One region of the Arthrobacter sp. CC3 genome, then DNA from elsewhere that is predicted to be linked to it. Evidence: riboswitches for the same ligand, from Rfam matches in the RefSeq annotation. Region 1 holds a riboswitch; each other region holds the start of a gene.
What was found. Region 1 has a riboswitch for S-adenosylmethionine ahead of PV761_RS17090 (DUF1737 domain-containing protein). Riboswitches for the same ligand answer to the same signal wherever they lie in the genome.

Region 2: it holds a riboswitch for S-adenosylmethionine, as region 1 does, so the genes downstream of both, PV761_RS01170 (homoserine O-acetyltransferase) here and PV761_RS17090 (DUF1737 domain-containing protein) in region 1, are expected to answer to the same signal.
Region 3: it holds a riboswitch for S-adenosylmethionine, as region 1 does, so the genes downstream of both, PV761_RS07730 (aminotransferase class V-fold PLP-dependent enzyme) here and PV761_RS17090 (DUF1737 domain-containing protein) in region 1, are expected to answer to the same signal.

The regions. Positions count from the first base shown of each region.
Region 1 is NZ_JARCCY010000031.1:8,701-15,622, reverse strand. Features, by position in the region: gene PV761_RS17115 (hypothetical protein) at 18-341, shown strand; gene PV761_RS17110 (nuclear transport factor 2 family protein) at 423-815, shown strand; gene PV761_RS17105 (hypothetical protein) at 822-1,445, opposite strand; gene PV761_RS17100 (O-succinylhomoserine sulfhydrylase) at 1,556-2,764, opposite strand; gene PV761_RS17095 (rhodanese-like domain-containing protein) at 2,765-3,175, opposite strand; gene PV761_RS17090 (DUF1737 domain-containing protein) at 3,172-3,483, opposite strand; SAM riboswitch class IV at 3,518-3,632, opposite strand; gene PV761_RS17085 (NtaA/DmoA family FMN-dependent monooxygenase) at 3,832-5,160, shown strand; gene PV761_RS17080 (aromatic amino acid ammonia-lyase) at 5,165-6,775, shown strand; gene PV761_RS17075 (cysteine synthase family protein) at 6,772-6,922, shown strand, end outside.
Region 2 is NZ_JARCCY010000002.1:280,416-287,337, forward strand. Features, by position in the region: gene PV761_RS01155 (type II CAAX endopeptidase family protein) at 1-606, shown strand, start outside; gene PV761_RS01160 (VOC family protein) at 757-1,395, opposite strand; SAM riboswitch class IV at 1,556-1,671, shown strand; gene PV761_RS01165 (bifunctional o-acetylhomoserine/o-acetylserine sulfhydrylase) at 1,746-3,062, shown strand; SAM riboswitch class IV at 3,154-3,269, shown strand; gene PV761_RS01170 (homoserine O-acetyltransferase) at 3,282-4,496, shown strand; gene PV761_RS01175 (MFS transporter) at 4,691-6,085, shown strand; gene PV761_RS01180 (zinc-dependent alcohol dehydrogenase family protein) at 6,091-6,922, shown strand, end outside.
Region 3 is NZ_JARCCY010000009.1:134,000-140,921, forward strand. Features, by position in the region: gene aroA (3-phosphoshikimate 1-carboxyvinyltransferase) at 1-854, shown strand, start outside; gene PV761_RS07720 (ribosome small subunit-dependent GTPase A) at 844-1,959, shown strand; gene hisN (histidinol-phosphatase) at 2,023-2,835, shown strand; SAM riboswitch class IV at 3,051-3,164, shown strand; gene PV761_RS07730 (aminotransferase class V-fold PLP-dependent enzyme) at 3,200-4,612, shown strand; gene PV761_RS07735 (class I SAM-dependent methyltransferase) at 4,693-5,481, shown strand; gene PV761_RS07740 (metal-dependent transcriptional regulator) at 5,514-6,227, shown strand; gene PV761_RS07745 (CrcB family protein) at 6,243-6,659, shown strand; gene PV761_RS07750 (CrcB family protein) at 6,656-6,922, shown strand, end outside.

The sequences.
Region 1 (6,922 bases):
CTACCCCGGAGCGCGCCATGGAAACCGAATTCGCCACAGTCGCCGGCCATGATGTCACCACCATCACCTGTGTCTGCGGAAACACCGTCAGCGACGAGGGGCTGATCCAGGCCAACTCCGAAGGCATGCCCGTCCACCTTGGCGAGGGCACTCCCGTGCCGGAGGGACTCGCGGCGTGGCCCGGGGACGAGGACCTTTACACGCTGTGCCCTGCCTGCGGCCGGGTCTACCACGACACCGTCATTGAAGAGACCGGAACCGCGCCGGTGGCCTTCACCGTGGACGTGGCGGCCGGTCCCATCGCCGAAGCGATCCGCCTGCACTGGGAGCTCGACACCTGACTCATCGACAATCAAATTCCGCGGGAATAGCCTTGAAACGTCCGAGAATTACCCGACGACGAAGACGGGAAGGTGCCAGAAATGGGAACCCAGGAGAATGTTGAGCTGGTCCGGCGCGGATACGAGGCCTTCAGCGCAGGCGACATGGCAACCCTTGGCGGACTGTTCGCGGAGGACGCAGTCTGGCACGTCGCCGGAGATGGCGTGCTGTCCGGAAAGAAGGAGGGACGCGACGCTATCCTGGCCTATTTCGGGGAACTCGGGACGCGGTCCGGTGGCAACCTGACAGTGACCGTCGAGGAGATCATCGGCGGGGAAACCAACACCGTTGCGGTCCAGCACAACCGGGCAGAGAGCGGCGGCAGGGCCCTGGACCAGGACGGCGTCATCGCCTTCCGGGTCGCCGGCGGCAAGATTACCGAGGCGCGGGAGTTCTTCCAGGACACCGCGAAAGGCGACGCATTCTGGGCTTAGCCGAACCTACTGCGAAATCCAGTACTTCTGCACTTTCGGTGTCGCGGCCGCGAGCAGTTCGCCGCTGATGTGCACCGACACCTCGGCCATGCCAAGGTCATCCCACTGCGCCACCAGTAGGGTGTCCCCGCCCAACGGCAGCGGCCAGAGCCAGAACCGCGTGGAGGAGAAAATTTCCTCGTCGTTCGCTGAACCGCCTCCGCCGCCCGCCATCATCAGCACCGGCCCCGCCACCTGCTCCGATCCGTCAAACATGCCCAGGTGCAGATGGGAAGTGGTGGTCTTCCGTCCGTCCGGAAGGGCGACACCAAAACGCAATGCGCCCCCACGGCCGGTTTCCGAATCCAACCGGTAGCCGCCGCGGTTGAAACACTGATCTGTTACAACGCTCCATTGACTGTCCGTCTCATCGGACCGGCGGACGCACCACACCACCTCGATCAGGCACCCGATGGAGAAGACGTCCACGCTTTTCGCCGCCATGATCATTCGCGCCGACCGGTGAAGGAACTGGCCCAGCGGGACAACCGCCGGAAGCTCGTCAGAAGGCGGGCCGGCCCAAACCGGAGGTACGTGCTTGGGCGGGCGCGGCCGCTGGGGCGGCTCCGGCACATCGTCAAAGAAGGACATGACTTCATCCTTGCACCGGCGTCAAGTGGCCGGGCAGAAGACCGCCACCGAGGTCCAGCAGAAAGGCCACCACGAAGCATGACTCACAAGGCGGTTCCGCCCTGCGCCGGTCAGATCTGCTTGAGCGCCTGCTCCAGGTCGCGGATGAGGTCGTCGACATCCTCGAGCCCAACCGACAGCCGGACCACGCCGTCGCTCAGCCCGATGGCTGCGCGCCCTTCCGGACCCATGGCGCGGTGTGTCGTGGTGGCCGGGTGGGTGATGAGCGATTTGGCATCGCCAAGGTTGTTGGAGATGTCGATGATCCGCAGCGCGTCCAGCAGCGCAAAGGCTGCCTCTTTCGCCGTGCGGCCCGCCGACGGCGAGAGCTCCAGCGTGAGTATGGTGCCGCCGGCCTTCATCTGCTTGGCGGCGAGCTCGTACTGCGGGTGCGACTTCAGCAGCGGGTACTTGACCCAGCTGACAGCCGGCTGCTCCTCGAGCCATTCGGCCAGGCGGAGCGCCGAGGCGGAGGAATGGTTGACGCGCAGCGCCATGGTCTCCAGGCCCTTGGTCAGTACCCAGGCGTTGAAGGCGGACAGCGCAGGCCCGGTGTGGCGCATGAGCTGTTTGACCGGTCCGTCGATGAACTCCTTGGTGCCCAGGATGGCGCCGCCGAGCACCCGTCCCTGGCCGTCAATGTGTTTGGTTCCGGAGTACACAATCACGTCTGCGCCGAGCTCGCCGCAGCGCTGCAGCAGGGGAGTGGCAAAGACGTTGTCGACGACGACCGTTGCCCCGGCCGCGTGGGCCAGTTCGCTGACCGCGGCGATGTCCACGATCTCCTGCATCGGGTTCGACGGCGACTCGAAGAAGACCGCCGTCGTCGGTTCGGCCAAGGCGGCCCGCCACTGCTCCAGGTCCGGACCGTCCACGAACACCGTTTCCACGCCCCAGCGCGGCAGGATTTCGTTCAGGATCACAAAGCAGGAGCCGAACAGCGACCGGGCAGCCACCACGCGGTCGCCCGCGGCCAGCAGCGCACCGAGGGCCGTGAAGACGGCGGACATGCCGGACGCCGTCGCAAAGCACGCCTCGGTGCCCTCGAGCAGCCGGAGCCGCTCCTGGAACGTGGCCACGGACGGGTTGCCGTAGCGGGAGTACACGAACCGTTCGTCTTCGCCGGTGAAGGCGCGTTCTGCGGCTGCTGCGGACTCATACACGAAGCCGGAGTTGAGGAAGATCGGCTCGGCCGTCTCCTGGAAGTTGGTGCGGTCAAGGCCGCCGCGGACAGCCTGGGTGTCGGGGCTCCAGCCGGCGGCGTCGGGATTGAAAGTCACTTAGTTCTTTCCGAGGTTGGTGGGCAGTCCGCGGTTTTTCCAGCCGTTGACGGTGCGCTCGCCGTAACGGTCCGGTTCGCCTTCAAAGCCTTCGAGGACGTTGTAGGCGGTGAAGCCGGCCTGCGTGGCGGCGATTGCCGCGGCGATCGAGCGGACGCCTGATCGGCAGAGGAACACCAGTTCGACGCCGGTGTCCTCCGGTGCCTGCTGCTTCAGCTGCTGAATGAATTCCGGGTTGGGGATGCCGCCGGGGAACGTCCACTGGATGAAGAGGGGATCGTTTTCGGTGGCTTTTGTGTCCGGGATGCCGATGTGGGCCCATTCGCCTTCGGTGCGGACATCCACCAGTACCGCGCCCTGTTCCAGTTTGGCCCAGGCGTCCTGCGGGGTCAGGTCTCCGGCGTAGCTCATGCGTGGCCCTCGAAACCTTCGCCGGGGAAGTCGAGGTCGAACTCAAGTTCGTCCACCGCCGTTGCCACCGCGGCGTCCGAGCTGGCGATGGCTGCGGGCAGCACCACGGCCTGCGCCACGATCACGCTGGTGCCGTTGAACGTGGCTGCCGGGCTCCCGTGCAAAACATAGCCATCGGCCAGGGCCGCGGAGATGCGCTCGCAGAACGAGCGGTCGTCGGGGCCGGTAATCAGCCTGTAGGCCAGCTTTTCCTGGGGCAGGTCCTGGGCCGGTTGGTCCTGGCCGGCGGCGGCCGGTTCGGTAGCCAGTGGGGCGGGTGCGTCAGACACGACGGATCTCCTTCTCTCACGCTTGCAGCTCGAATGGGTCGATATGCCGAGTATTCACCTGAGGCACCCCGCCGTGGAAGGAGGGTTGCCGACCGGCCAGTCAGGGCTTGGCACCGGTTCTCATTACTCCCCAAAAACGTAACACTTACGACGGCGGCCCGCACCGCCGTCGTCGTCATCTTCCGTAACGGGACATGGCAGAACGCGGCACTGCCCCCGCGTTTCCGGTGACCCGTACGTGACCCCATATTGCCGTTACAAAAGAACCTGCCGGGAGGATAATGACGGGAGATGAACCGCTGTAACGCCGGATGAAATCAGGCAGCCGTGAATGGATCGAACGGGAATACAGTCAGTCCCATGCTGCACTTCGGTTGGTTTGTGGGTCACGGCTTCGGCGTCCAGGGCTGGGGCACGCCCGGCTACGGCATCGGGTACGACTGGAAAAAACCCGCCCTGTACCAGCACGCCGTGCGCGAATTTGAGCGGGCCGGGCTGGACCTGTTCATCATCGAGGACTCCCTCACCGTGCCGGACACCTACGGCGGCAGCGCCGAAGTGTCCTTGGCCCAGGCGTCCTTCGCTCCCAAACACGATCCGCTGGCCCTGGTTCCGTACCTGCTCTCCGCCACCGAGCACCTGGGCATTGTTCCCACAGTGAGTGCGTCCTTCTACCCGCCGTTCACCGCGGCACGGCTGCTGGCTACCCTTCAGCACTTCTCCAACGGCCAGGTGGGCTGGAATGTGGTGACCTCCGGCAGCGACCTTGCCGCGCAGAACTACGGCCTGGACCAGCAGATTGAGCACGATCTCCGCTACGAGAAGGCGGAGGAATTCGTGGACGTGGTGCGCAAGCTCTGGCGCAGCTGGGAGCCGGACGCGATCGTGGAGGACGCGGAGGCCGGCATCTTCGCGGACCACACGAAGGTCCACCCGATCAACCACGACGGCGAGTTCTTCAAAGTCCGGGGGCCGCTGAACACGGCGCCGCTGCCCGAGGAGCCGGTCCTGGTGCAGGCCGGGGCATCCCCGCGGGGCAAGGCGTTCGCGGGTGCCAACACGGACGTCGCCATCGCCCTGGCCAGGGGTGCGGACGGCATGAAGGCCTACCGGGACTCGATCCGGGCCGAGGCAGCCGCGGCAGGGCGGAACCCCGACGACGTCAAGGTGCTGTTCGTCCTCAAGCCCACCGTGGTCGGCTCCCGGGCAGAAGCGGACGAGCTCCGGGAGCAGCGGCGCCAACTCACGCAGCGCGACATCGACAGCCAGCTGAACTCCATCTCGTACCTCTCCGTCATCGACTTCAAAAAGTTCGACCTTGACGCCCCGCTCCCTGAACTGACCACCAACAGCAACCAGGGCACCCTGGACCACTTCGCCAAAGCCGGTCCGCCGGGCTCCACGCTGCGCCAGCTCCTGCAGGCCCGCAGCGGCGGCGCCGGGGACAGCATCATCGGCACAGCCGAGGACATTGCTGACTACCTCGAGGAGACCGGGGCCCAGGTGGGCGGGGACGGGTTCCTGTTCTCCGGCTTCGTGGACCCGGCCACCGTCCACGGGGTGCTGGACCGCCTGGCGCCCGTGCTGCGGCGCCGCGGGCTGCTCCGGACAAGTTATGGCGACGGCGGCTTCCGCCGGAACCTGCTGGACTTCTAGTCCCATGGGCAACGGCAGCGGAAACTTCCTCATCGGCACGGCGCACCTGCGTGCCAGGGACATCGCCGAGGCCGCGGCTGACCCGGCCGTGAAGTTCGTCCTGAGCACGGACGCGCTGGAGCTGGTCGGGCGCTCGCGGGAGGTGGTGCAGCAGGCCATCGACTCCGGCCACCGCGTCTACGGCCTCAATACGCTGCTGGGTTCCGGGCGTGACACCGCCGTGGAGGAGAAGTCGATCCTCGCCTACCAGGTGCAGGTGGTGCGGTACCACAACAGCGGAGTGGGGGACCTGCTGGGCGCTGACGAGGTCCGGGCCGTCATCCTGGCGCGGCTGGTGGGCTTCAGCCGGGGCGGCTCGGGAGTCCGGCCGGAAACAGCCCGTTTCTACGCTGACATGCTCAACCGGGGCGTGGTCCCCGCCATCCCGCGCGAAGGATCCGTAGGTTCCGCCGACCTCACGCACCTGGCGGCGGTGGCCGCCGTCGCCATCGGGGAGGGACAGGCCGTGGGGGCGGACGGGCAGCTGGTGCCCGGCGGGCAGGCCCTGGCCGACGCCGGGCTGGCCCCGCTGGAACTGGCGCCAGGCGAAGCCCTGGCCCTGGTCAGCTCAAACTCCTATTCCATCGGTGTCGGCGCGCTGGCGCTGCACCGCATCCTGCGGCTCGCCGACCTTGCGGACACGGCGCTCGCACTGTCGCTTGAGGCGACGGCAAGGCACGACGGCGGCGGCAACCTCAGCCCGTTTTCGCCGGCGGTCCAGGCCGCCAAAGCCGTGCACGGGCAAGCCGTCACCGCGGCCCATGTGCTGCGGCTCCTTGAAGGCGGCTGGCTGGAGGACCACACCCGGGAGGTTTCCGTGCAGGACGCGCTGTCCTTCCGGGCGGCGCCCCAGACCCACGGCGCTGTCCGGTGGCAGGTCACCGCTTTGGAAGATGCCCTGGAGGTGGAGCTCAACGGCCGGGGCGACAACCCGCTCACCGACGTCGGCTCCGGGCGGATGGTGTCCGGCGGGAACTTCCAGCCGATGCAGCTGGCCCTGGCATTCGAGGCGCTGCGCCTGGGGCTTGCCCATCTGGGGATCAGCAGCGAACGCCGGATCGCCAAGCTCTACCCGCCGCAGCGCCGGATCCGCCAGCGGCACCTCGAGGCTGCCAGGAACGGAGCCCCGCTGGAGCCGGAAGAGCTGCCCGGGCTCCTCTGGTACTCGGCCGCCGGCCTGCTGTCCGAACTCAAAGTCCTCGCAGCGCCGGCCACGCTGGGGGCTCCCACGCTGTCCGCCGACATCGAGGACCACTCCACCCTGGCGCCGCTGGCCCTCCAGTTGCTGGAGCGATCCGTGGACGCTGCCGGGAAATTGCTCGCCATCGAAGCGCTGACCGCCGCGTACCTGCTGGGCGGGGCGGAAGCGCGTGCGGTGCGGCCGCTCGGAAAGGGGACTGCCGCCGTCGTCCACCGTCTGTCCGGCCTCCTGGCCCGGCACCTGCCGGCGGCGGCGCTGGTGGAACAGGCTTCCGCTGAACTGGACGGTTTCCTGGGTGCCGGCTTCTTCGGCCCCGCATTCGACGGCCCCGCATTCGACGGCGGCCCCGCCGGCAGCACGGAAAGGCAACGATGAGCACCATGACAGGCAGGCACGCGGTTCAGGCTGCAGATGTTGCGGCGGACGCCGCGGCTGTCCTGGCGCAGGTGGGCAACACGCCGCTGGTGCCGCTGGATGTCCTCTCCAAAGGGCTCGGCAGCACGGTGTACGTCAAGCTCGAAT
Region 2 (6,922 bases), on a different contig from region 1:
CGCGAATACTTCGACCTGACCTACCAGCTGCTGGACATTCTGTTCGCCCTGGTGCCGGTGGTCCTGGTCATCTATTTCCTCACTGAACACCGGGGGGCGGGGGAGTCCGGCGCTTCGGCGTTCCGCAAACTCGGCTTCAACTTCGTCCGACCGGGGAAGGACCTGTTGCAGGGGCTGGGCCTGGCAGCGCTGATCGGCATCCCGTCCCTGGGGCTGTACGCGGCCGGCCGGGCCCTGGGCATCACCACCGCCATCATCCCCAGCGCGCTGGATGCCTACTGGTGGACCATTCCCGTGCTGATCCTCTCCGCAGTGCGGCACGGGATCGTCGAGGAAGTCATTGTGGTGGGCTACCTGCTGGACCGGCTCGGGAAGTTCGGCTGGAGCATGCCGCTGGCCATCTTCGCCAGTTCCATGCTCCGCGGCAGCTACCACCTCTACCAGGGCTTCGGCCCGTTCATCGGCAACGCCGTCATGGGCGTCGTGTTCGCCTGGATCTACACGAAGACGCGCCGCGTGATGCCGCTGGTGATCGCCCATGCGCTGCTGGACATCGTTGCGTTCGTCGGTTTCAGCCTGTTCGGCAAGGCGATCGGGCTGGGTTAGCCGATCGGGCCGGGTTAGCCGAACCGGCCGGGTTAAAAGGATTCGGCCGCTATCGGTGGGTGGCGTCGTTGGCACCCGCTGATAGCGGCCGAAGATCGGGGGCAGCAGGCTGCCGGGTGGTCCCTTGGGGGACCACCTTGTGGAACAGGCTCAGATGGTTACTGCCCCGGAAGCGGTCTCGAAGGTGACCGAGAGGATTCCGGGTGTTCCCTTCGGGGCGACCCATTCAACGGCCACATCCTCCAGGGGCTTCTCCACCGGTTGGCCGAGCCATTCCGTGACGCGTTCGGCCGAGCCGGCGATGGTGAGGCTGGACATCTTAACGTTGCTTGGGTAGGCGTTGGACGGGTGAAGTTCCGGGTCGCCTTCCCACTTAAGCATGTACGGAACCTGCGGGTCTGCAATGAGGCCCAGGATGCCGATCTGCTTCCAGACAAGTTCGCGGCCGTCGGGGAACTTGCGGTTGCCGTTGACAGCCGAGCGGCCGAGGCGTTCTTCGAACGGTGCCAGGTCGTCCACTTCGACGCACCAGCCCATCCAGCCGCCGCCGGCTGCGGAGCGTGCCCGGACAGCCTGCCCGAACGGAGCCTTGTCGGAGGCCGGGTGGTCCAGGACCTCCACCACCTCCAGATACTTGTGCCCGGCGAGCGGGATAATCATGTTGCGGGTGCCAAAACGGGGGTGTACCCCGCCCTTCACGGCTTCGACGCCGAGGGCGGTTGCAATACGTTCGGTGGTGGCAGCCAAGCCATCTTGTTCACAGGCGTAAGAGACGTGATCCATGCGCATGCCCTCATCTTGGCACTTTGTGATGGAGCTCTCAGCTAAGGGTGGCCTAACCAAGATGGGATGTCATCGCGGACCCGCACAAGGCCCGTGAAATCACGCCGCTGACGTCCTTCGTCACAAAGCTGTTCACAGGCGATCCGCCCTTCCTAGACTGGGCCCAGGTCATGAGCGCCAGCATCGAGCCCCGGCTTGCTGGCCGGCAACCCTCGTTCCGCGGTGGGGTGCCCCGGGTGAAGACCTGGCCTGCCGGCAACCGCCGGGCGGCAAGCGCGGCACCAGTCCTGCCAGGGCATGTCCAGTACGGCATGTCCGGCACGGCCGAGGTGCCCTTCCTTAGAAGGAGCTCCCAGATGTCCAACGCATGGTCATTCGAAACCCGCCAGATCCACGCCGGCCAGGTGCCGGACAGCGCCACCGGTGCCCGGGCACTGCCCATCTACCAGACGACGTCGTTCGTGTTTCCGAGCGCCGAAAGCGCCGCCAACCGCTTCGCGCTGGCCGAACTGGCGCCCATTTACACCCGCATCGGCAACCCCACCCAGGATGCGGTGGAACAGCGCGTTGCCAGCCTGGAAGGTGGCCTGGCGGCGCTGCTGCTCAGCTCGGGCCAGGCTGCCGAAACCTTCGCCATCCTCAACGTGGCCGAAGTCGGCGACCATGTGGTGGCCAGCCCCAGCCTCTATGGCGGAACCTATAACCTGCTGGCCCACACCCTGAAGAAGTTCGGCATCTCCGTGACGTTCGTCGAGGATCCGGACAACCTCCAGCAGTGGAAGGATGCCGTCCGGCCGAACACCAAGCTCTTCTTCGCCGAGGTGGTCTCCAATCCGCGCCAGGATGTCCTGGACATCGAAGGCGTGTCCCGCGTTGCCCACGAGGCCGGCGTCCCGCTGATCGTGGACAACACCTTGTCCACGCCGTACCTCATCCGGCCGCTGGAATGGGGTGCCGACATCGTGGTCCACTCGGCCACGAAGTACCTCGGCGGGCACGGCAGCGCCATCGCCGGAGTGATCGTGGACTCCGGCAACTTCGACTTCGGAAAGGACCCGGAGAAATTCCCGGGCTTTAACACGCCGGACCCCACCTACAACGGCCTTGTCTACGCCCGCGACCTCGGGGCGGGCGGTGCCCTGGGCGCGAACCTGTCCTACATCCTCAAGGCCCGCGTCCAGTTGCTGCGCGACCTCGGTTCGGCGGTATCCCCGTTCAACGCCTTCCTCATCGCCCAGGGGCTGGAAACCCTGAGCCTGCGCGTGGAACGGCACGTGGCCAACGCGGTGACCGTCGCCGAGTGGCTGGAGTCCAGGGACGACGTCGAATCCGTCGCCTATGCGGGCCTGCCGTCCAGCCCCTGGTACGAGCGCGGCCGCAAGTACGGACCCAAGGGCACCGGTGCGATCGTGTCCTTCAACATCGCCGGCGGGGCCGAGGCGGGCAAGCGGTTCGTGGACGCCCTGGAGTTGCACTCCCACGTGGCAAACATCGGCGACGTGCGCTCCCTGGTCATCCATCCGGCGTCGACCACGCACAGCCAGTTGACGGCGGAGCAGCAGGCCGTTGCCGGCGTGACCCCCGGCCTGGTCCGCCTCTCGGTGGGGCTGGAGCACATCGACGACATCATCGCCGACCTGGATGCCGGTTTCCGCGCCGCCAAAGGCGACTGAGGACTATGACTCCCGGCGTCCGCGACGCCGGGAGTCATATTGATGTCACATTCTTAGCCATTGCGGCGACGCATTTCGTAGACTCTTTGAAGGTCATGAGTGCCAGCGACAGCCCCGGCTTGCTGGCCGGCAACCCTCCTTTCGCGGCGGGGTGCCCCGGGTGAAGACCTGGCCTGCCGGCCAGTTGGCGGCGGGCAAGCGCGAAGAAGAGGTCCTCAGATGACGATTGCCGTCACCCGCAGCGGTGTACCCGAAACAAATGTCCACGGAGTGGAAAAGAACGCGGATAAGAGCACAGGCGCCGGCACGGCGGGAACCCGGACAGATATCAACACAGTGGACACCAACGCCCCTGACGGCACCGTCAAGTTCCTCAGCGTTGGCGGGCTGGAACTGGAGGCCGGCGGCTTTCTTCCGGACGTGACGCTCGCCTACGAAACGTGGGGCACGCTGAACGCGGACCGTTCCAACGCCGTGCTGGTGCAGCACGCCCTCACCGGCACCACGCACGTCACCAGGGGTGCCAGCGACGAGGAAGGCTGGTGGGAGCAGCTGGCCGGCCCCGGCGCCCCCGTTGATACGGACAAGTACTTCGTGGTCTCCATTAACATCGTGGGCGGCTGCTATGGCTCCACCGGCCCGTCCACCCCGGCCCCGGACGGCAAGCCCTGGGGTTCGCGCTTCCCCCTGGTGACCCTGCGGGACACGACGGCGGCCGAGTCCCGGCTGGCGGATGCACTGGGGATCGAGAGCTGGTACGCGGTGTTGGGCGGCTCCCTGGGCGGAGCCCGGGCGCTGGAATGGGCCGTGAGCTACCCGGACCGCGTCCGGCGCTGTGCCGTGATATCCATCGGCGCCAGCAGCACGGCCGAGCAGATCGCCTTTGCCCAGGCCCAGACCCTCGCCATCCGCCAGGACGTCAACTTCAACGACGGCGATTACTACGGCGGCCCGGAGCCGGAAGCCGGCCTGGCCCTGGCGCGCAGGATAGCCCACATCACGTACCGGTCCGCGTACGAGCTGGAGACCCGGTTCGGCCGCAACGCGCAGAGCAGCGAGAGCCCGCTCGAAGCGGTGTCGCTGGGGGGCCGCGGCCGCTACCAGGTGGAGAGCTACCTCGACCACCAGGGCACCAAGCTGGTCCGGCGCTTCGATGCCAACAGCTACATCGCCATCACCGAAGCGCTCATGAGCCACGACGTGGGCCGCGGGCGCGGTCCGCTCAAGGACGCGTTGGCACGGGCCACGGCCGAGTTCTTTATAGCCGCCGTGAATACGGACCGGCTGTATTTTCCGGCGCAGTCCTATGAACTCGCGGCGGCGCTCCCGGGGGATGTGCCCGTGCACGTCATCGAAGCGCCCATCGGCCATGACGGCTTCCTGACCGAGATCGGCCAGCTCAGCACGCAGTTGCGGCAGAACTTCTTCGCCTAGGCCGCGCTTCTTCGCATATCGCCCGCTGGCCCAATGTGCATTTTTGCAGAGCAGTCCTGCAGAAAATGGCGTTGAGCCTGCGGCAATGTGAGTCCATACTCTAGGGGACCGGCGCGCGTTGGTGGTGCACATCACACGCGGCCGCTACGGAATGGTCCACATGGCGTCGACGGAGACGCCGAAGGAGTTCACAAATGAGCACGCAAGACTCCGCCGCAAGGCGCGTAGATGAGACTGACGTCAAGGCCTCCGGCCTGAAGAAGGTAGTGACGGCCTCGATGGCCGGCACTGTTGTTGAGTGGTATGAGTTCTTCCTCTACGCCTCGGCGGCAACACTGGTTTTCGGCAAGATGTTCTTCCCCAATTCCGGCACGGAGCTGGACGGGATCATTGCCGCCTTCGTCACGTACGCGGTGGGCTTCGTTGCCCGTCCCATCGGCGGCATCGTTTTTGGCCACTTCGGTGACAAGTTCGGCCGCAAGCAGCTGCTCCAGCTGAGCATCATCCTGGTGGGCGTCTCCACCTTTGCGATGGGCTGCCTCCCCACCTTCGCGCAGATCGGCTACTGGGCTCCCGCCCTGCTGGTGTTCCTGCGGTTTGTTCAGGGCTTCGCCGTCGGCGGGGAATGGGGCGGCGCCGTGCTGCTCGTGGCTGAACACAGCCCCAGCAAGTCCCGTGGATTCTGGTCCAGCTGGCCGCAGTCCGCCGTGCCCCTGGGCAACCTGCTCGCCACCGGCGTGCTGTTCACGCTGTCCTCCACGCTGTCCTCGGCCGACTTCCTCGGCTGGGGCTGGCGCGTCGCCTTCTGGCTGTCCGCAGTGATCGTGATCGTGGGCTACTACATCCGGACCAAGGTCCAGGATGCCCCCATCTTCCTCGAGGCACGCAAGGAAGTGGTCGTTGAGAACAAGGGCTACGGCGTGGCCGAGGTGTTCCGCCGGTACCCGCGCGGTGTCTTCACCGCCATGGGCCTGCGGTTTGCGGAAAACATCCTTTACTACCTCGTGGTCACGTTCTCCATCACCTACCTGAAGGTTGTAGTCCAGACCGACACGTCCAGGATCCTCCTGCTCCTGCTGGTGGCGCACTTCATCCACTTCTGCACCGTGCCGATGGTCGGCAAGCTTTCGGATGCCTTCGGCCGCAAGCCCGTCTACATGGCCGGCGCCATCCTCGGCGGCACCTGGGGCTTCTTCGCCTTCCCGATGATGGACACCAAGAATGACCTCGTCATCCTCGCCGCCATCACCATCGGACTCCTGTTCCACGCACTGATGTACGCCGGCCAGCCGGCGATCATGGCTGAAATGTTCCCCACCCGGATGCGCTACTCCGGCGTGTCACTCGGGTACCAGGTCACCTCGATCGTTGCCGGCTCCCTGGCCCCGATCATCGCCACGGCGCTGCTGAGCAACTTCAAGTCCTCAGTCCCGGTGGCGTTCTACCTGCTGGGCGCCTGCCTGGTAACGCTGGTGGCGGTGTACTTCCTCAAGGAAACCCGGGGAATTTCACTGCATGATGTCGACGCTGCCGACGCGCAGGGCACGGCGGACCTGCTGGCCGCGTCCAAAGTCTCCGCCAGGAAGTAGTTTCGATGCGAGCAGCAGTCCTTTACGCCGCTGTCCCTGCGGGCACCAGCTATACGGAAGTCCGCCCGCTCGTGGTGGAGGAACTTGAGCGGCCCGAACCCCGCGCCGGCGAACTCGGTGTGGCCATCACCTACTCCAGCCTGTGCCATTCGGATCTGTCGGTGGTGGACGGATCCCGGGTACGGCCGCTGCCCATGGCGCTGGGGCATGAGGCCGTGGGCCGGGTCGTGGCAGTCGGCGAGGGAGTGGCGGGCGTCTCGGCGGGGGACGATGTGGTGCTCGTCTTTGTCCCCAGCTGCGGCGACTGCCGCGCGTGCCGCTCCGGCCGCCCGGCCCTGTGCCACCGTGCCGCCGAGGTCAACGGCTCGGGTGACCTGCTGCACGGGGAGGCTCTGCTGCGGACACCGTCGGGGGAGCGGATCAACCACCACCTCGGGGTATCCGCCTTTGCTGACTACGCAGTGGTGGCGCGTGAATCCGTCGTGGTGATCGGCGACGACGTCCCGGACACCGTCGCGGCCATGTTCGGCTGCGCCGTGCTTACCGGCATGGGCGCTGTGCTGAACACCGCGGCGGTCACCGCCGGTCAGTCGGTGGCCGTCTTCGGTCTCGGAGCCGTCGGGCTGTCCGCCGTGATGGCGGCGTCCCTGGCCGGTGCTGCCTCGGTCATTGCCATCGACCCCAACGAGGGCAAGCATCAGCTGGCCCTGGACTGCGGTGCGACGGCAGTGGGAACTCCCGACGACGCGGCGCGCCTGGTCGCTGAGGCGACCGGCGACGGCGTGGACGTCGCCGTTGAGGCGGTGGGCTCCCCGGGGGTGATCGGCTCGTGCCTGG
Region 3 (6,922 bases), on a different contig from region 1:
CCGGCACCCGCGAAGTACGCGGCGGGCACCTGGTGATTGATGCAAGCGCCTCATCGCAGTTTGTGTCGGCCCTGCTCCTTGTGGGTGCGCGTTTCACCGAGGGCCTGCACCTGGAGCACGTGGGCAAGCCGGTCCCCAGCCTTGACCACATCAACATGACAGTGGCCGTGCTGCGGGAAGTCGGCGTATCAGTGGACGATTCCGTCCCCAACCATTGGGTTGTGGCACCGGGCTCGATCCGGGCCTTCGACCGGCGCATCGAACAGGACCTGTCCAACGCGGGCCCCTTCCTCGCAGCAGCCCTGGCAACCGGCGGTACCGTCCGCATTCCCAACTGGCCCGCGCCCACCACACAGGTCGGCGACCTTTGGCGCAGCATCCTGGCTGCCATGGGCGCCACCGTCACGCTGGCCGACGGGACACTCACCGTCACGGGCGGACCGGAAATCAAGGGCGCGGACTTCGCCGACACCAGCGAACTGGCACCGACCGTGGCAGCCCTGTGCGCATTGGCAACAACCCCGTCACGGCTGACCGGAATCGCGCACCTCCGCGGCCATGAGACCGACCGGCTTGCCGCGCTCGTCACGGAAATCAACCGGCTGGGCGGGGACGCGGAGGAAACCGCCGACGGCCTCATAATCAGGCCAGCGAAGCTCCACGGCGGCATCGTGCACAGCTACGCCGACCACCGGATGGCCACCGCCGGGGCCATCCTCGGCCTCGCCGTTCACGGCGTCGAAGTTGAAGACATCGGCACCACGTCCAAGACGATGCCGGACTTCCCGCAGCTGTGGGAAGCCATGCTGACACCACAGCCGGCCCGGCAGACGGAACAGGCCAGTGGGGCGTAGCACCGGCACATGGGACGAATCCGACATCCGGGTCCGTCCCAACAAGAAAGGTACCCGTCCCCGGACCAAGGACCGGCCCAGCCATGACGACGCCGTGACCGGCCGGATCATCACGGTGGACCGCGGGCGCTACACGGCCGTGGTGGGCGAAGACAGCGGCAACGAACGCATCGTGGTGGCCGCGCGGGCACGCGAACTGCGCCGTTCGCCGGTGGTGGCCGGGGACTTCGTGTCCCTGGTGGGTGACGTTTCCGGAGAACCGGACACCCTTGCCCGGCTCGTAAAAATCCAGGACCGGCGCACCCTTTTGCGGCGGAGCGCCGATGACACGGATCCGATTGAGCGGGCAGTCGTGGCGAATGCGGACCAGCTCGTGGTGGTGGTCGCCGCTGCCAATCCGGAGCCGCGCACCGGTTTCATCGACCGCGCCCTGGTGGCGGCCTACGACGCCGGCATCGAGCCGCTGCTGCTGGTCACCAAGGCGGATGTCAAGGATCCCACCGAACTCCTGTCCAACTACCGGCACCTTGATTTCCCGGTCATCATCAGCCGGACCGCCGACGCCGCCGCCTCCGGCATCGATGCCCGCTCGGACGACGGGCTGTCCGCGCGCCTCGACAGCGACGCCGTCTCGCAGCTCCGTGCGCACCTCGACGGGAAGGTCACCGTCATGCTGGGGCATTCGGGCGTGGGGAAGTCCACCATGGTCAATGCCCTGACCGGCGCTGAGCGGGCCACGGGAGGAGTCAACGCCGTCACGGGGCGCGGACGGCACACGTCGTCGTCGGCACTGGCCCTGCGGATCAGTGACGCGCCGGCCGGAAGCTGGATCATTGACACCCCGGGCATCCGGTCGTTCGGCCTTGCCCACGTCGACCCGGACCGGATCCTGCGTTCGTTCCCCGACCTCGAACCCGGCACGGATTCCTGCGAACGCGGCTGCAAGCATGATGCGTCCGCCGTCAACTGCGGAGTGGACGCCTGGGTGGCCGAGGGACACGCAGGGCCGTCGGGCGCGGCGCGGCTCGCGTCCCTGCGCCGGTTGCTCGGTACCGATCCCCGGATGGAAGCGCAGGAAGCGAAGGAACTCGGCATCGTTTCCTAGCAGGCGGAGGGGCCAGGGACCTGACATCCCGCCCGGCCGGCCAAGAGACGGTAGTTTGGAACCATGACCCAACCCGCTTCGAGCTACAACGACGACCTGCGCCTCGCCCATGTCCTGGCCGACTCTGTCGACTCCCAGACCATGAGCCGCTTCAAGGCGCTGGACCTTCAGATTGAAACCAAACCGGACCTGACTCCGGTCACGGATGCTGACAAGGCAGCTGAAGAGTCCATCCGCGGCCAACTGTCCCGTTCCCGCCCGCGGGATGCCGTCCTCGGCGAAGAGTTCGGCAGTTCCGGGCACGGTTCCCGGCGGTGGATCATTGATCCGATCGACGGCACCAAGAACTTCGTCCGCGGCGTGCCGGTGTGGGCCACCCTGATCGCCCTCGTGGATGAAGGCGAGCCGGTGGTCGGCCTGGTCAGCGCGCCGGCGCTGGGAAAGCGCTGGTGGGCCGCGAAAGGGGCCGGCGCCTATATGGGACGGTCGCTTGCGGCCGCCACCCGCCTGAAGGTTTCGAACGTGTCCAAGCTCTCGGACGCCTCCCTCTCCTACTCGAGCCTTAGCGGCTGGAAGGAGCGCGGCAACCTGGACGAATTCCTGGGCCTCACGGAGGACGTCTGGCGGACCCGGGCCTACGGCGATTTCTGGTCCTACTGCATGGTGGCCGAGGGGTCCGTGGACATCGCCTGCGAGCCGGAGCTGAACCTTTACGACATGGCCGCCCTGGTGCCCATCGTCACGGAAGCCGGCGGCCGCTTCACTTCGCTGGAGGGAGTGGACGGTCCCTTCGGCGGGAACGCCCTCGCCACCAACTCAATCCTCCACTCCGAGGTCCTCAAACGGCTTAACCCGGACATCGACGACCTCCTCTAACACGCACGGCACCCCCGGGTGCGGCCATGAGCGAGGCTGATCAAGGCGCTGCTGATTGAACGCAGTGCCGAATAAACGACGGCGGGCGCCCCTCCCAAGGGGGCGTCCGCCGTCGTTTATTCGGCCGCATCGCCCTTCTTCCGGCGCACGTAACAATCCGCTTAATAATTGCCGCAGCTTTCCCGCGGCGCCGTCAATGTCCTAATCTCGAAACAGGTCACGAGTGCCAGCGCTAAACCCCGGTTTGCTGGCCGGCAACCCTCCATTCGCGGTGGGGTGCCCCGGGTGACGACCAGGCCGGTCCGGAACGGACCCGGCAAGCGCGGATCCCCGGAGTGAGGGGTCCCTTTACAGTGAGGTCCCCATGACTACTGCCACGTTCCCCGCAAACCCCGGAACCGCCCCCGCCACAACCCGCCTGGACGAGCGGTTCAGCGTCGCCCGGCGCCCCCTCTCGGCCGTGACCGGCGCGGAGATCCAGGCTCCATTGATCCAGGGCGGCCATGTCCGCTACGCGAACCTGGATTACGGCGCATCAGCACCGGCACTGTCCATCGTCTCGGCGTACCTCAACGAGATCCTGCCGTACTACGCCAGCGTGCACCGCGGCGCCGGCTACGCCTCGCAGATCAGCACGTCCGTGTACGAAAATGCACGGAACATCGTCCGCGGCTTCGTCGGTGGCAGGCCGGACGATTCCGTCATTTTCACCAGGAACACCACCGACTCCCTGAACCTGCTGGCTGGCTGCCTGCCGGTGGCGGACGGCCGCCACACCGGTGAGGTGCTCTACCTCGACATCGAACACCACGCCAACCTGCTCCCCTGGCAGGGCGTGCCGCACCGCAGCGTGGTTGCCGCCCCCACCCTGAAGGCCACCCTGGAAAGCCTCCGCATTGAACTCCGGCAGGGCGACATCAGCCTGCTGGCCGTCACCGGTGCCTCCAACGTCACCGGCGAAATACTTCCGATCCGCGAACTGGCCGCACTTGCGCACGAATACGGCGCACGGATTGTGGTGGACGCGGCTCAGCTGGCCCCGCACCGCCGCATCGATATCGCAGCGGACGACGTCGACTACCTCGCCTTCTCGGGTCACAAGCTGTACGCGCCTTTCGGGTCAGGCGTCCTCGTGGGCCGGCCGGACTGGCTCGACGCCGGGACACCCCACCTGGCAGGCGGCGGAGCCGTCCGCGAGGCCCGGCTGGATTCCGTCAGCTGGGCCACGGGACCGGCACGGCATGAGGGCGGCTCCCCCAACGTGCTCGGGGCTGCCACGCTTGCCCGCGCCACCCAGGTCATCGGCGCTTTGGACCAGGAGCTGTGGCACGCCCATGAGACCGCCATCCGCTCCTTCCTGGTAGAAGGGCTGCAGAGGATCGACGGCGTCACCGTGCACCAGATCTTCAGCGACACCAATGACACCATCGGTGTGGTCAACTTCTCCGTTGCCGGCTACGACGCCGGCCTGGTTGCGGCCTACCTCTCCGCCGAACACGGCGTGGGCCTGCGGGACGGCCGCTTCTGCGCCCACCCGCTGCTCAAGCGGCTGGGACTGCCCTCGGGCTCGCTCCGCGCAAGCTTCGGCGTCGGCTCCCGGCTGGAGGACGCCCAGCGCCTGCTCGCCGGCATCGAGGAACTCCGCCGCACTGGCCTGGGCTGGGACTACGTTGTGGACGCCGGCCGCTGGGTGCCGGCCAACGACACCCGCAGCTACCCCGAGTGGGCTCCCAACACCCCCGGCACCGCCGGCGCAGCACCCTGCACCGACGACTAAGGCCCGGGGGCCCTGCGGGCCGCGGTCCGTGCGGTAAATTCGAGGGGTAAGAATTCCAGCCTGCCCGAAGGAGACTGCACGTGGCACGGGGAGGCCCCAAACTGCACCACCAGCGCCGCTACGAGCTCGGCCAGAGCTTCCAGGACGGCGGTGAACACTATGACCGTGTCCGCCCAAGCTACCCTGGCGACTCAGCGGACTGGCTGATCCACAGCGCCGGGGGCGCAGCCGGGGCCGGCACAGCAGGCGCATCCGACGCCGCTGACATCGGCGCCGGGACGGGCAAGTTCACCGCGTTGCTGGTGCAGCGCGGCCTGGCAGTCTCCGCAGTGGATCCTTCACCGGACATGCTTGCCCAGCTGCGGCTCGTCCTGCCGGGAGTTCCGGCGACAGAGGGAACAGCGGAGGCAACCGGACTCCCCGACGCGGCGTTCGACGTCGTCGTTGTTGCCCAGGCCTGGCACTGGTGCGATCCGCTCCTGGCAAGCACCGAACTGTCCCGCATCCTCCGCCCCGGCGGGGTGCTGGGACTGGTGTGGAACCAGCTGGACACGTCCGTCCCCTGGGTCCACCGCCTCTCCCGGATCATGCACGCCGGGGACGTGCACAAGCCGGACTTCCGCCCAGCGATCGGGCCGGAGTTCGACGGGCTCGAGAGCCACCTGACACGCTGGGAAGACCCCGTGACCACCGGAGACATCGTCGAGCTGGCAAAGTCCCGCAGCTACTACCTCGCAGCCGGCGAGAATACGCGCGCAAAGGTCCGCCACAACCTGGACTGGTACCTCCACGAGCACCTGGGCCATTCCCCGGCGGACACCATCGGACTCCCATACCTCACCCAGACCTGGCGGGCGTTCAAAGCATGAGTGCCCGCAGCCAAAGCGGTAGGCTTGGACTCGTGAAGACCAGCGCGCCCTCCTCCTCCATCGAGGACTACGTCAAGGTCATCTACTCCTTCACGGAGTGGCAGGACAAGCCCATCACGTCCTCGCAGCTGGCCCAGCGGCTCGGAGTCGCCAACTCCTCGGTCTCGGAGATGGTCCGCAAACTCAAGGACCAGGGACTGGTTGACCACAAGCCATACAGCGCCATCACGCTCACGGCGGACGGGATCCGGCTCGCGCTCTCCATGGTCCGGCGGCACCGCCTGATCGAGACCTACCTCGTCCAGGAACTCGGCTACAGCTGGGATGAAGTCCACGACGAAGCCGAACTCCTGGAACACGCAGTGTCGGATACCTTCATTGAGCGGATGGCCCGCAAGCTCGGCAATCCCCTGCGCGACCCGCACGGCGACCCCATCCCGGCAGCGGACGGCACGGTACACATGCCGCACGCCCACCGGATGAGCGAACTCGACGACGGCCACACCGGCCGGATCACCCGGATCAGCGACGACAACCCCGAACTCCTGCGCTATCTTTCCGCCCAGGAAATCGACCTCGATGCCGACATCGAAGTGCTCGGCCGGAAGCCGTTCGGCGGCGCACTGGTGGTCCGGATCGGCACCGCCGGCGCCGGCCGCGAATTCGACCTCGCCGATGAGGTGTCGTCAGCGCTGTGGGTCTACAGCGATTCACTCCACGCCGGGTGCCGGCTGGCGGACGCCTGAATGCGTGCCGCCTGAATGAAGGCCCTTGGAAGCGCCGGCTGGCGGGCCTGGACGGCCGTGGCTCTCGGGGCACTCGTGGGGACGGAACTCCGCTATGGCCTGGGCGTCCTGTTTCCGGAACCCGCGGGTGCCATCCCGTGGACCACTTTAGCCATCAACGTCTGCGGAAGCTTTGTCCTTGCCGCGCTCACCACCCTGTGGATCGCACGCCCCAGGACAGCATTCTGGCTGCGGGCCGGGATCGGGCCGGGGTTGCTGGGCTCGTTCACGACTTTCTCCGCGGTGGTCTTTTCCGTTGACCAGCAGGCACGTTCCGGCCAGCACCTGACCTGGCTGACGTATCTCGGCCTCTCGCTGGTTCTGGGGCTCGGTGCGGCCGCCGCGGGCTGGAAAGCGGGCAAGGCCCTGAGCGACCGGACAGGCGGATCATGACAGCGCTGCTGGTGGGAATCTTCGGCGTTGCGGGAGGCCTGCTCAGGTTCTCCATCGATACGTGGTTCGCGCACCGCGCGGGCGACCGCCGGCACTGGCCCTGGGCTACGCTGGTGGTCAATGTCTCCGGGTCGCTGATCATCGGCCTTTCCCTGGGCGTCACCGGCAGGCTCGGGCTCGGCGCGGAATGGCATGCGGCGATCGCCACCGGGCTGGCCGGCGGGCTGACAACCTTCAGCTCCTGGACCACGGCCACCATCCGT